One region of the Stenotrophomonas sp. YJH_SMC_106-19 genome, then DNA from elsewhere that is predicted to be linked to it. Evidence: predicted binding sites of a transcription regulator. Region 1 holds the regulator's gene; the other holds the start of a gene.
What was found. Region 1 encodes FliA, which starts transcription of late flagellar genes. Its sites were predicted from a motif close to TAAAGTTTNNCNNNCNNNGGCCGATAA; they were not measured.

Region 1 (5,352 bases):
CTCGCCCGCGCGGCCGTCGGTGCCACCGGCCGCACCCTGGACAGTGCGGACGAGATCGTGCCCACCCGCGGCAGTTCCGGCTTCGCTGCCACCCTGGCGCGTGCCACCGTCAACGATCCGGCACTGCCGGAGCAGATCTTCGCGCCGTTCGCGAGCGCCGTCGTGGCTCCCGCACCGGCGCCCGCCAACCGCGCCCGTTTCCTGATCGACCCGCCGCAGGACGAGCATCACGAATCCCCCGCGCCGGCAGTGCTGCCGCCGCCGCTGCCGATCACCGCTGCGGCCACGGCGCAGGCCGAGTCCGTGCACCCCGAGCCGCCGTACGCGCAGGACGTTGCCGAGACCACGCCAGCCCCTGCCGCTGCCGCTGAAGCGGAGACCGCGCCGGCCCCGGCGCCGCTCCTTGCCCCGGCGCCGGTACTGACGGTGGTTGCACAGGACGATGCCGAGATCCGCCAGCTGCGCCACGAAGTGGCCGGCATGCGCCAGGTCATCGAGCGCGAGATGAACCGCTTCACCGACGAGCGCCTGCGCGGCTGCCCGGTGCGGGCGACCGCCCTGGACCTGATGGACGAGTACGGATTCGATGCCGGGCTGGCCCGCGATGTGGTCATGCAGATACCGCTGGAAACCGAAGCCCACCGGGGCCGCGGGCTGATGCTGGGCCTGATCTCGCGCAGGCTGCCGATCGCGCCGGTCGATCCGCTGGAAGAAGGCGGCGTGATCGCTCTGGTCGGTCCAACCGGGGCCGGCAAGACCACCACCATCGCCAAGCTCGCCTCGCGCTTCGCCGAGAAGCACGCGCCGCGCGATGTGGCCCTGGTCACCACCGACACACTGCGCATCGGTGCCCGCGAGCAGCTGTACGGCTATGGCCGCCAGCTCGGCATCGCGGTGCATGAAGCCAACAGCGGTACCGACCTGGACCAGCTGCTGGAGCGGCTGAAGGACTACAAGCTGGTGCTGATCGATACCGCCGGCCTGGGCCCGCGTGACCGCGCCCTGGCCGCGCAGCTGCAGTGGCTGCGTGCCGCCCGCCAGGTCCGCACTCTGCTGGTGCTGCCGGCCAATACCAGCTTTGGCGACATGGACGAGGTGGTGCGCCGCTTCGGCGCGGCCAACCTGCAGGGCCTGGTGCTGAGCAAGCTGGATGAGACCGGCCGCTTCGGCAACGCCCTGTCAGTGGCGGTAGACCACGCGCTGCCGATCACCTGGGTGACCGATGGCCAGGACGTTCCGGACGACCTGCACCGGGCCAGCGCGGCCAATCTTGTACTTCGCCTTGAAGATTTGCGCCGAGCGGCCGATATGCCCTGCAACCCGGAGTTGAACCATGCCGTCGCGTGAGTACGCCAAGCTGACCAAGACCTTCCCGCTGTCGGCCACCCGCAGCGAGCCGCTCGGCCCTGTGCGCACCATCGCCGTGACCGGCGGCAAGGGCGGCGTCGGCAAGACCAACGTCTCGGCCAACCTGGCCGTGGCGCTGGCCGGCATGGGCAAGCGCACGCTGCTGCTCGACGCCGACCTGGGTCTGGCCAACATCGACGTGATCCTGGGGCTGAATCCCACCCACACCCTGGCGGATCTGGTCGCCGGCCGCTGCTCGCTGGAAGACGTGATCGTCGAAGGTCCGAACGGCGTGCTGGTGGTGCCGGCCGCGTCCGGTCGGCGGCACATGGCCGAGCTGGCCCCGGCCGAGCACATCGGCCTGGTGAACGTGTTCTCCGAACTGGAACGCGAGCTGGACATCATGGTGGTGGACACCGCCGCCGGCATCACCGACGGCGTGCTGACCTTCTGCCAGGCCGCACAGGACACGGTTGTCGTGGTCTGCGACGAACCGGCCTCGATCACAGACGCCTACGCACTGATCAAGGTGCTGTCGCGCGAGCGCGGCGTGGACCGCATCCAGGTGGTGGCCAACATGGTGCGCGACCCCAACGAGGGCCGCGTGCTGTATGAAAAGCTGACCCGGGTCTGCGAGAAGTTCCTTGCCGATGTCTCGCTGAACTACCTGGGCTGCGTGCCGCAGGATGACTGGCTGCGCCTGTCGGTGCAGCGCCAGCAGCCGGTGGTGAAGGCCTATCCATCCAGCCCGGCGGCGCTGGCGATCACCGAGATCGCCCGTCGCACCGCCCGCTGGCAGGCCCCCACCGAGCCACGCGGTGGCGTTGAATTCTTCCTCGAGCGCATCCTCAAGCAACGCGGGGTGGCAGCATGAAAGGCGCGGCCCAGTACAGGGAAGTCCAGCGCTCGGCGGCGACCGAGGTCATCGCCCAGCACTCGGACCTGGTGCGGCGCATCGCCCATCACCTGGCCGCACGCCTGCCGGCCAGCGTCGAAGTGGACGACCTGATCCAGGCCGGCATGATGGGCCTGATCGAAGCCTCGCGCAGCTACGACGCCGACCAGGGTGCCTCGTTCGAGACCTATGCCTCGATCCGCATCCGCGGCTCGATGATCGACGAGATCCGCCGCGGCGACTGGGTACCGCGCTCGGTGCATCGGCGCGCCCGCGATGCGGCCGCCACCATCCGCCGCCTGGAGCAGACCACGGGCCGTGCAGCCAGTGCCACCGAGGTGGCGGCGGCCATGGACATGCCACTGCCCGAATACCTGCGGCTGATGGAGGACGCCTCGCGCGGCCAGGTGCTGAGCCTGGAATCGCGCATCGAAGACCAGGGCGAACTGGACACCGTCGCCCAGGGCGGACCGACACCGCAGCAGGTCCTGGAACGTGGCGAGTTCGGCCGCGAACTGGGCAAGGCCATCGGCCATCTGCCCGAACGCGAACAGCTGGTGCTCTCGCTGTACTACGAGCAGGAGCTGAACCTGAAGGAGATCGGCGCGGTGCTCGGCGTGAGCGAATCGCGCGTCTGCCAGATCCACGGCCAGGCCGTGCTGCGCCTGCGCGGCCGGCTGAAGATCTTCGAGGCCGCGGATGCCGGGCTTGAAGAATGAACATGCCTGCGGCGGCCACGGCCACCGCGGGCGACTGAACAACAAAGGAACTCCGATTTGAACAAGAACATGCGCATCCTGATCGTCGACGACTTCTCGACCATGCGTCGCATCGTCAAGAATCTGCTGGGCGATCTGGGCTTCACCAACACCGCCGAAGCCGAGGACGGGCATGCTGCGCTGTCGATGCTGCAGAGCCAACCGTTCGACTTCGTGGTCACCGACTGGAACATGCCGGTGATGACCGGCATCGAACTGCTCAAGGCGATCCGCGCCGATGCCAAGCTCAAGACCCTGCCGGTGCTGATGGTCACCGCCGAGGCCAAGCGCGAGCAGATCATCGAAGCGGCGCAGAGCGGCGTGAACGGCTACATCATCAAGCCGTTCACCGCGCAGACGCTGGAAGAGAAACTGGGCAAGATCTTCGAACGCCTGGCGGCCAGCGCCTGATGGACGCCACGGTCGACAAGAACGCTCTCGCCCTGCGCCTGCAGGAAGCCCTCGACGCGCTCGAATCCGGCGACGAGAGCGCCTGGCGCCAGCGCATCGACGCCCTGGTGGCCGCACGCACGCAGCCGATGATGAGCGGCCTGTCACGGCTGGCCCGCGAACTGGGCCAGGCCCTGGGCGAACTGCCGACCGTCCCCAGCGAGGCGGGCGAGCTGGACGACGCCTGCGCGCGCCTGGACCATGTGGTGGCGATGACCGAACAGGCCACGCACCGCACCCTGGACCTGGCCGAAGAGTGCCGCAGCCTCACCGAACAGCTGCGCGCCGAAGGCCTCCAGCCGGGGCAGGATGCGCAGCTGGAACGCATCCGCCACAACCTGACCGAGATTGCCCTGACCCAGAGCTATCAGGACCTGACCGGACAGATCATCCGTCGCGTGGTCGGCATCGTCCGCCGCGTGCACGAAGGCTTTGGCGCGCTGGGCCTGCCACCGGAGCAGCATCGCACCGATCCGGCGCTGGCCGGACCGGCACTGAAGGGACTGGACCGCCACGCGGTCTCTCAGAACGACGCCGACGACCTGTTGTCGGACCTGGGACTGTAAGCATGAGCGCGGTATCCGACGACATCACCGCCGATTTCATCATCGAGGCACAGGAAATCCTGGATCGCCTCGGCGAACAGCTGGTGTCGCTGGAACAGGCGCCGCAGGACGCCGACCAGCTCAACGCCGTGTTCCGTGGCTATCACACGCTCAAGGGCGGCGCCGGCTTCCTCGGCATCACCGCCATGGTCGAGCTGTGCCATGCCGCCGAAGAGGCACTGGGCGCCGCCCGCGCTGGCCAAGCGGTGCTGCAGCCGCATCACTTCGATGCCGCACAGCAATCACTGGACTACCTGCAATCGATGCTGGATGCCGTGTCTTCCGGCAACGAACCCGGCTATGCCCCGCCGGACCTGATCGCCCAGTTCGACGTGCACGGCACTGCTGCGCCGGCTGCTGTCGCCCCCACAGCAGCCGCGCCCGCTGCCGGTGACCTGATCACCGACGACGAGTTCGAGGCCCTGCTCGATCAGCTGCACGGCAGCAACGCCCCCACCGCGGTGGCGACGCCGGCCAAGGCCGACGATGGCCTGATCAGCGAGGATGAGTTCGAAGCCCTGCTTGACCAGCTGCACGGCGGCGCCGCCCCGGGCGCGAAACCCGTGACTGCCCCGCCGGCGCCTGCACTGCCCGCACCGCGCCCCGCGGCCGCCGCGGTCAAGCCCGCGGCCAACAAGCCGGTGGCCGAGGCCGAGCACACCGTGCGCGTGGATACCAAGCGGCTGGATGCGATCGTCAACCTGATCGGCGAGCTGGTGCTGTCGCGCAACCGGCTCAAGACCCTGCGTGCGCGCCTGCGCGACGAGGAACTGGACCGCGCCGTGTCGACCCTTGACATCGCCACCGCGCGCCTGCAGTCGGCAGTGATGCGCACGCGCATGCAACCGGTCGGCAAGGTGTTCTCGCGCTTCCCCAAGGTCGCCCGCGATGTTGCCCGCTCGCTGAAGAAGGAAGTGGACCTGGAGCTGGTCGGCGCCGAAACCGAGCTTGACCGCAACCTGGTCGAGGCCCTGGCCGACCCGCTGGTGCACCTGGTCCGCAACGCCATCGACCATGGTGTGGAGATGCCCGATCTGCGCGAAGCACAGGGCAAACCACGCATGGGCCACGTGCGTCTGTCGGCCCAGCAGGAAGGCGACTACGTCAGCATCGAGGTGCAGGACGATGGCGCCGGCATCGATCCGGAAAAACTGCGCGCGAAAGCACGCGAAAAGGGCTTGATCGACCCGGAGGCGGCGGCCCGGCTGAGCAGCGAGGAATGCCTGCACCTGGTGTTCCTGCCCGGCTTCTCCACCAAGCAGCAGGTGACCGACATCTCCGGCCGCGGCGTCGGCAT
Region 2 (5,352 bases), on a different contig from region 1:
CGTGACACCGACATCCTTCGCCATTGCTTCGACGTGCTGGAACGGCACGGTGTTCCGCTGGCGGTGGACGATTTCGGAACGGGATTCTCCAACCTCAACTACCTCAACCGGTTCCCGGTGGGCCGCCTGAAGATCGACCGCAGCTTCGTGCAGGGCATGCTGCACGACTCGGGTACGGCCGAGGTGACCCAGGCCATCGTGCACCTGGGCCACGCGCTGGGCATGAAGGTCGTGGCCGAAGGTGTGGAAACGCACCAGGAAGAAGACATGCTGCGCCGCCAGGGCTGCGACGAGATCCAGGGCTACCTGTACTCGCGGCCGCTGAGCCCGCGCGACCTGGCGCAGTGGCTGCGCCAGCAGCATCAGTCACCGTCGCGCACGGACGCCGGCAACGAAGCGCTGCTGGTGCGTTGACGATTTGTGACCGCGTACCCGCGGTCTCCAGGCCTGTCCGGTTGCGATGAACCTGCGGCGCATATGAGCCGAGCATGGGCTCGGCGGCGCTTTCTGGTCGGAGCGATGGATATCCCTGCGCCTCAGCCGAGCATGGGCCTGTTTCACCGTAGAGCCGAGCCGACGCTCGGCTCTTTCGTGTTCGGGCCGCGATAGACCCGGCAGACGCCCCGGCGCTACTTCAGGGCATCTCCATCCAACCCCAGGTCCCAGGCCATGCCCAGCAGTTCGCCGGCGGTACCGGGCGAGGGCGAGCGCGCATCGGCGAGCTGCTGCAGCTCGCGGATCTCCTCATGCGCGACCTTTTCCAGCTGCTGCAGCTGTTCTCGCACGCTGGCGTTGCGCGGGCGTTCGATGTCGGTGAGGGAGGAGGGCGGGGCGCTGATCAGGGCCATGGGGCGCGTACAGGATGCATTCGGCGGTGGATCACAGGCAAAGGCCCCGGTCGAGCCGGGGCCTTGCAGACTGCCGGAGAGGGCAGCGGACACGCGTGTCAGAACAGTTCGACGGTACCGGCGCCCATGTTCTGCTGGGCGACCGGCTTGTGCGGCGGGCGCTCCCATTCGTTGCGAAGTTCGCGCAGACGGTTGCCGGTGCGCTGCAGCGCGCTGGCGATCTCTTCGTCGAAGACGCCGCCATTGCGGTGCAGCAGTTCCTGCAGGGCCACCGCTTCGCGGTTGATCGCGGTCAGGCGGTCGAGATGGGTATGCACGCCACCCAGCGCCTGCGTGGCGATATCTTCGAACTGCAGCGCGCGCACGGCCTCGGCGACGCTGCCGTCGATGGCACGCGCACACTCGGACACCTCGCGCATGCCTTCGCCCAGAGAAGCATTGATCTGCGCCACGTTGTCCAGCATGGCCGCTGCTTCCTGGCGTGCTTCGCGGGAGCGGTCCATGTCGCGCGAAGCCATGTGCGAGACCGTCTCGCGGACCTTGGCGATGGCGTCCTTGGAGCTGTGGGCCAGCTTTCGGATCTGTTCGTTGAAGGTGGTCGAGCGCTCGGACAGGTTGCGCACTTCGTCGGCGACCACCGCGAAGCCGCGGCCGGCCTCGCCGGCACGGGCCGCTTCGATGGCGGCATTCAGTGCCAGCAGGTTGGTCTGGTCGGCAATCGACTTGACGTCTTCCAGCAGCGCGAAGATGCCGTCCAGGTGCTGCGCCATCTGGTCGATGTGCTGCACGGTGGTAGAGCTCTGGCCGCTGACCTGTTCCAGCGCTTCCACCAGCTGTTCCATGCGATGACTGGCATGCTGGGCGAACCGCGCAACGTCGAGGCCCGCACTGCCTTCATCGCCGGCACGGTCGACGATGCGCGACAGCGCCTGGCTCTGCTGGCGTGACTTGCGGTTCATTGCATCGAAGCTGCCGCCCAGGCTCGATACCGCCTGGCGGATCAGGTCGCGGGCGCGTTCCACTTCACCACGCGAACCGTCGATTTCGTTGCCGACGAAGCTGCGCAGTTCGGTCAGCAGCTGGTCCTGCTCACGCAGGACGCGGGCCTGTTCCGGTGAGCGGTGCGCCTGGGCGCGCGCGGTCCACCACGCAAAGCCCAGCCAGCTCAGCGTCATCGTGGTCAGGATCGCCCAGCGCAGGGCGGCCGGCCATTCGAAACCGATGGCGAAGGGGAGCAGCAGGGTCAGGGCCAGCGGGGCGGCCAGACGGATGAAAATGCGTGAGTACATGGACGTTCTCGGGAGGTGCACGGAGGATGTATCGGCCGTGTGCCCTTTCTCTTTAACGTCGATGCGCTTTCTGAATGCGCCGGATTTCCGGCGCCGGACGCTCGCCGGGCATGGCCCGGCGGTACCCCTGCAGCGCTGCGCGACGGTCAGGCCATGCGGTAGCGCCGGGCCATGCCCGGCGGATGCAACGGTCAGGCCAGCAGGCGGTCCACGGCCTCGACCATCGCCTTGCGACCAAACAGGAAGTCCCAGTAGCTGCCGCCCACCTGCCGCCACAGCACCGCGGCGCGGACGGCGGCCAGCAGCAGGGCACGGATCTCGGAGACCACACCGGCCTGGCCCAGGTAATGCGGGTTGCCCTGCACCATCACCCGCGGCTTGAGATGGCTGATGGTGTCCGCATAGACGCCGCCGAGGCTGGCCAGCACATCCGGGTGACCGCTGTCGCCCAGTTCGGCGGCCTTGCGCTGCGCCTGCTCGATGCCCGCGGCAACCTTGTTGACGGTTGCGCCGTCCTGCACGAAGCGGCGCTCCAGCTGCAGCACCGACAATGCCAGCTTGGGCAGGATCGGATCCTGGCCCTGGTTGCGGAAGTAGTTGTGCAGCAGGCGCAGGCCCGACTTCAGCGCGTGGCGGTCGCCGAACACCTCCTGCGGAGAGGACGCGTCGACGCGGAACACGCTGTCCACCGCGGTACGTACAGCGGCGGCGTCGGAATGGCCGGTATCGGCGATGCGGCGCACCTGCTGCAGGGCCTGGGCAATGCCGGCCAGGGCCAGGACGCGGTCGTCGACAGTGAAACTCATGCAGCGATTACCTCAAAAGGAGAAGGGGTGGTGCGCAGGCGCTGTTCCAGCGGCGCATCGGTGGCGGCGATCACCGCACCGCCCAGGCAGATCTCGCCGTCATACAGCACCAGCGACTGGCCGGGCGTGACGGCCCGCTGCGGGCGGGCAAAGGTGACCAGCACGCTGCCATCGTCCAGCACATCGACCGTACACGGCTCGTCGGGCTGGCGGTAGCGGGTCTGGGCAGTGCATTCGAAACGCCGGGCCGGTGGTGCGCCGGCGATCCAGTGCGCGGTTTCCGAACGCAGGCGTTCGGAGAGCATCCACGGGCTGTCGCGGTCCTGATCGACATACAGCACGTTGCTGGCCACGTCCTTGCCGACCACGTACCACGGCGCGGCCGGGCGGCCACGCACGCCGCCGATGTTCAGGCCCTCGCGCTGGCCGAGCGTGAAATAGAACACGCCCGGATGCTCGGCAATCACGCTGCCGTCGGCCGGGTCGAGGATCTGTCCCGGCCGGGCCGGCAGGTAGCGGCCGAGGAACTCGCGGAAGTCGCGCTCGCCGATGAAGCAGATGCCGGTGGAGTCCTTCTTGGCATGGGTCGGCAGGCTGACGTCACGGGCGATCCGGCGCAGGTCGCTCTTTTCCAGGTCGCCGATCGGGAACAGGGTGGCGGCCAGCTGCTCCTGCCCCAGCTGGTGCAGGAAATAGCTCTGGTCCTTGGAGCGGTCGGCGCCGCGCAGCAGCAGCCACTGGTGCCCGCGCTGGGTCACCCGCGCGTAATGGCCGGTGGCGATGCGCTCGGCGCCCAGTTCACGCGCCGCGTCCAGGAAGTGCTTGAACTTCACCTCGCGGTTGCACAGCACGTCCGGATTGGGGGTGCGGCCGGCGGCGTACTCGGCCAGGAAATGCTCGAACACGCCTTGCCAGTACTCGCTGGAGAAGTCGCGGAAATGGAAGGGAATGCCCAGCAGGCCGCAGACCGCCACCGCATCGCGGCGATCATCCTCGGCGCGGCAGTCGCCGCTGCCGTCGTCGGCCCAGTTCTGCATGAACAGGCCGGCCACGGCCTCGCCCTGCTGCACCAGCCGCCAAGCGGCGACCGACGAATCGACGCCACCGGAAACGCCCACCATCACGCGCGGGGTGCTCATGCGACCTCCCGGACCAGCGAGAGCGGGTGGCGCTGGCCACCCAGATAGTCCGCCACGACCTGCCATACCAGCGGGCTGCGCTGGCGCTGCCCGGCGGCCTGCAGCTCGGCCGGGGTCATCCACAGCGCGCGATCGATGCCGGTGTCGAGCGGCTGCGCCGGATCATGCGAGACCGGGCGCGCCGCGTAGCAGAAGCGAAGGAACGTCGTACCGTCGCCCGCCGTCCAGTGGTAACAGCCGATGAAGTCGGTCAGCTGAACCGTCCAGCCGGTCTCCTCGCGGGTCTCGCGCAGCGCCGCCTCGGCCAGGCTCTCGCCGGGCTCGAGGTGCCCGGCAGGCTGGTTGAGCACGGCGCGGCCATCGATGGTCTCCTCGACCAGCAGCACGCGGCCGCCGTCGACCACGATGGTGGCGACGGTGGCGTGTGGTGCCCAGCGCGGGTCCGGCGTGGCGTTCACCTCAGAGATCGTCCTTCTTGGTCAGTTCCAGTTCCATCGCGTCGGCGGTGCGGATCGCGGCATCGATGGCGTCGCTGAGCTGGTCGGTGGTGGCATCGGCGTCGATCTTCACCACGAACATCGCGGTCGCCTCCTGTTTCACCCAGCCGCCCATCTTGGCGTCCTGGGAGTCCTCCAGCAGGCGGTTGGCGACCGCGACCGGGAACTGCTTGGTCTTGGACGTGTAGCCTGGCGACCAGATCTCACGGATGTTGTGGCTGCCGAAGTCTTCCACCGCCGAGCGCACGTACACCATCTGGGTGCGGTCGCCCTCGACGTCGAACACCAGCCGGTAGTCGCCATCCTCGTCGACCTCGTAGTTGTAGCCCAGCTTGTCCAGCAGGCGGCCGACAGCGGCGTCGGCATCGGCTGCGCTCGCCGGACCGGCACAGGCCAGGGCGATCAGCAGGGCAGGCAGAAGGGTCCTTTTCATGAAAATCCTGTGAAACCGGGGTGGGAAGGGCAATTGTGACGGCGGCCGTCCGTGCCGTCCATTCCGGGAGGGCCGACGCGGGCGCGCGGCAACCTCTATAATGACCGGATGCCCCGCGAGTCTTCCCCCGATTCCCACCACGAGCACGGCATCGCCGTGGAGCCCGCGCGCCCGGAAGTGGCGCCGCCGCCGTTCTACCAGGTCATGCTGCTCAACGACGACTACACCCCGATGGATTTCGTGGTGGACGTGCTGCAGCAGTTCTTCAACATGGACCTGGACAAGGCGACGCAGGTGATGCTGCATGTCCATACCCGCGGTCGCGGCGTCTGCGGCGTGT

Region 2: AC5P5M_RS10975 (methyl-accepting chemotaxis protein) is a predicted target of FliA. The motif match lies at 2,166-2,192, and genes of this name have one in related genera.

Annotation. Positions count from the first base shown of each region.
Region 1 covers NZ_JCAFRQ010000010.1:27,258-32,609, forward strand. The annotation lists gene flhF (flagellar biosynthesis GTPase FlhF) at 1-1,347, shown strand, start outside; gene AC5P5M_RS18225 (MinD/ParA family ATP-binding protein) at 1,334-2,221, shown strand; gene AC5P5M_RS18230 (RNA polymerase sigma factor FliA) at 2,218-2,961, shown strand; gene cheY (chemotaxis response regulator CheY) at 3,019-3,411, shown strand; gene AC5P5M_RS18240 (protein phosphatase CheZ) at 3,411-4,016, shown strand; gene AC5P5M_RS18245 (chemotaxis protein CheA) at 4,019-5,352, shown strand, end outside.
Region 2 covers NZ_JCAFRQ010000003.1:23,690-29,041, forward strand. The annotation lists gene AC5P5M_RS10965 (bifunctional diguanylate cyclase/phosphodiesterase) at 1-414, shown strand, start outside; gene AC5P5M_RS10970 (hypothetical protein) at 630-848, opposite strand; gene AC5P5M_RS10975 (methyl-accepting chemotaxis protein) at 947-2,137, opposite strand; gene hflD (high frequency lysogenization protein HflD) at 2,329-2,943, opposite strand; gene mnmA (tRNA 2-thiouridine(34) synthase MnmA) at 2,940-4,082, opposite strand; gene AC5P5M_RS10990 (NUDIX hydrolase) at 4,079-4,540, opposite strand; gene AC5P5M_RS10995 (hypothetical protein) at 4,542-5,012, opposite strand; gene clpS (ATP-dependent Clp protease adapter ClpS) at 5,121-5,352, shown strand, end outside.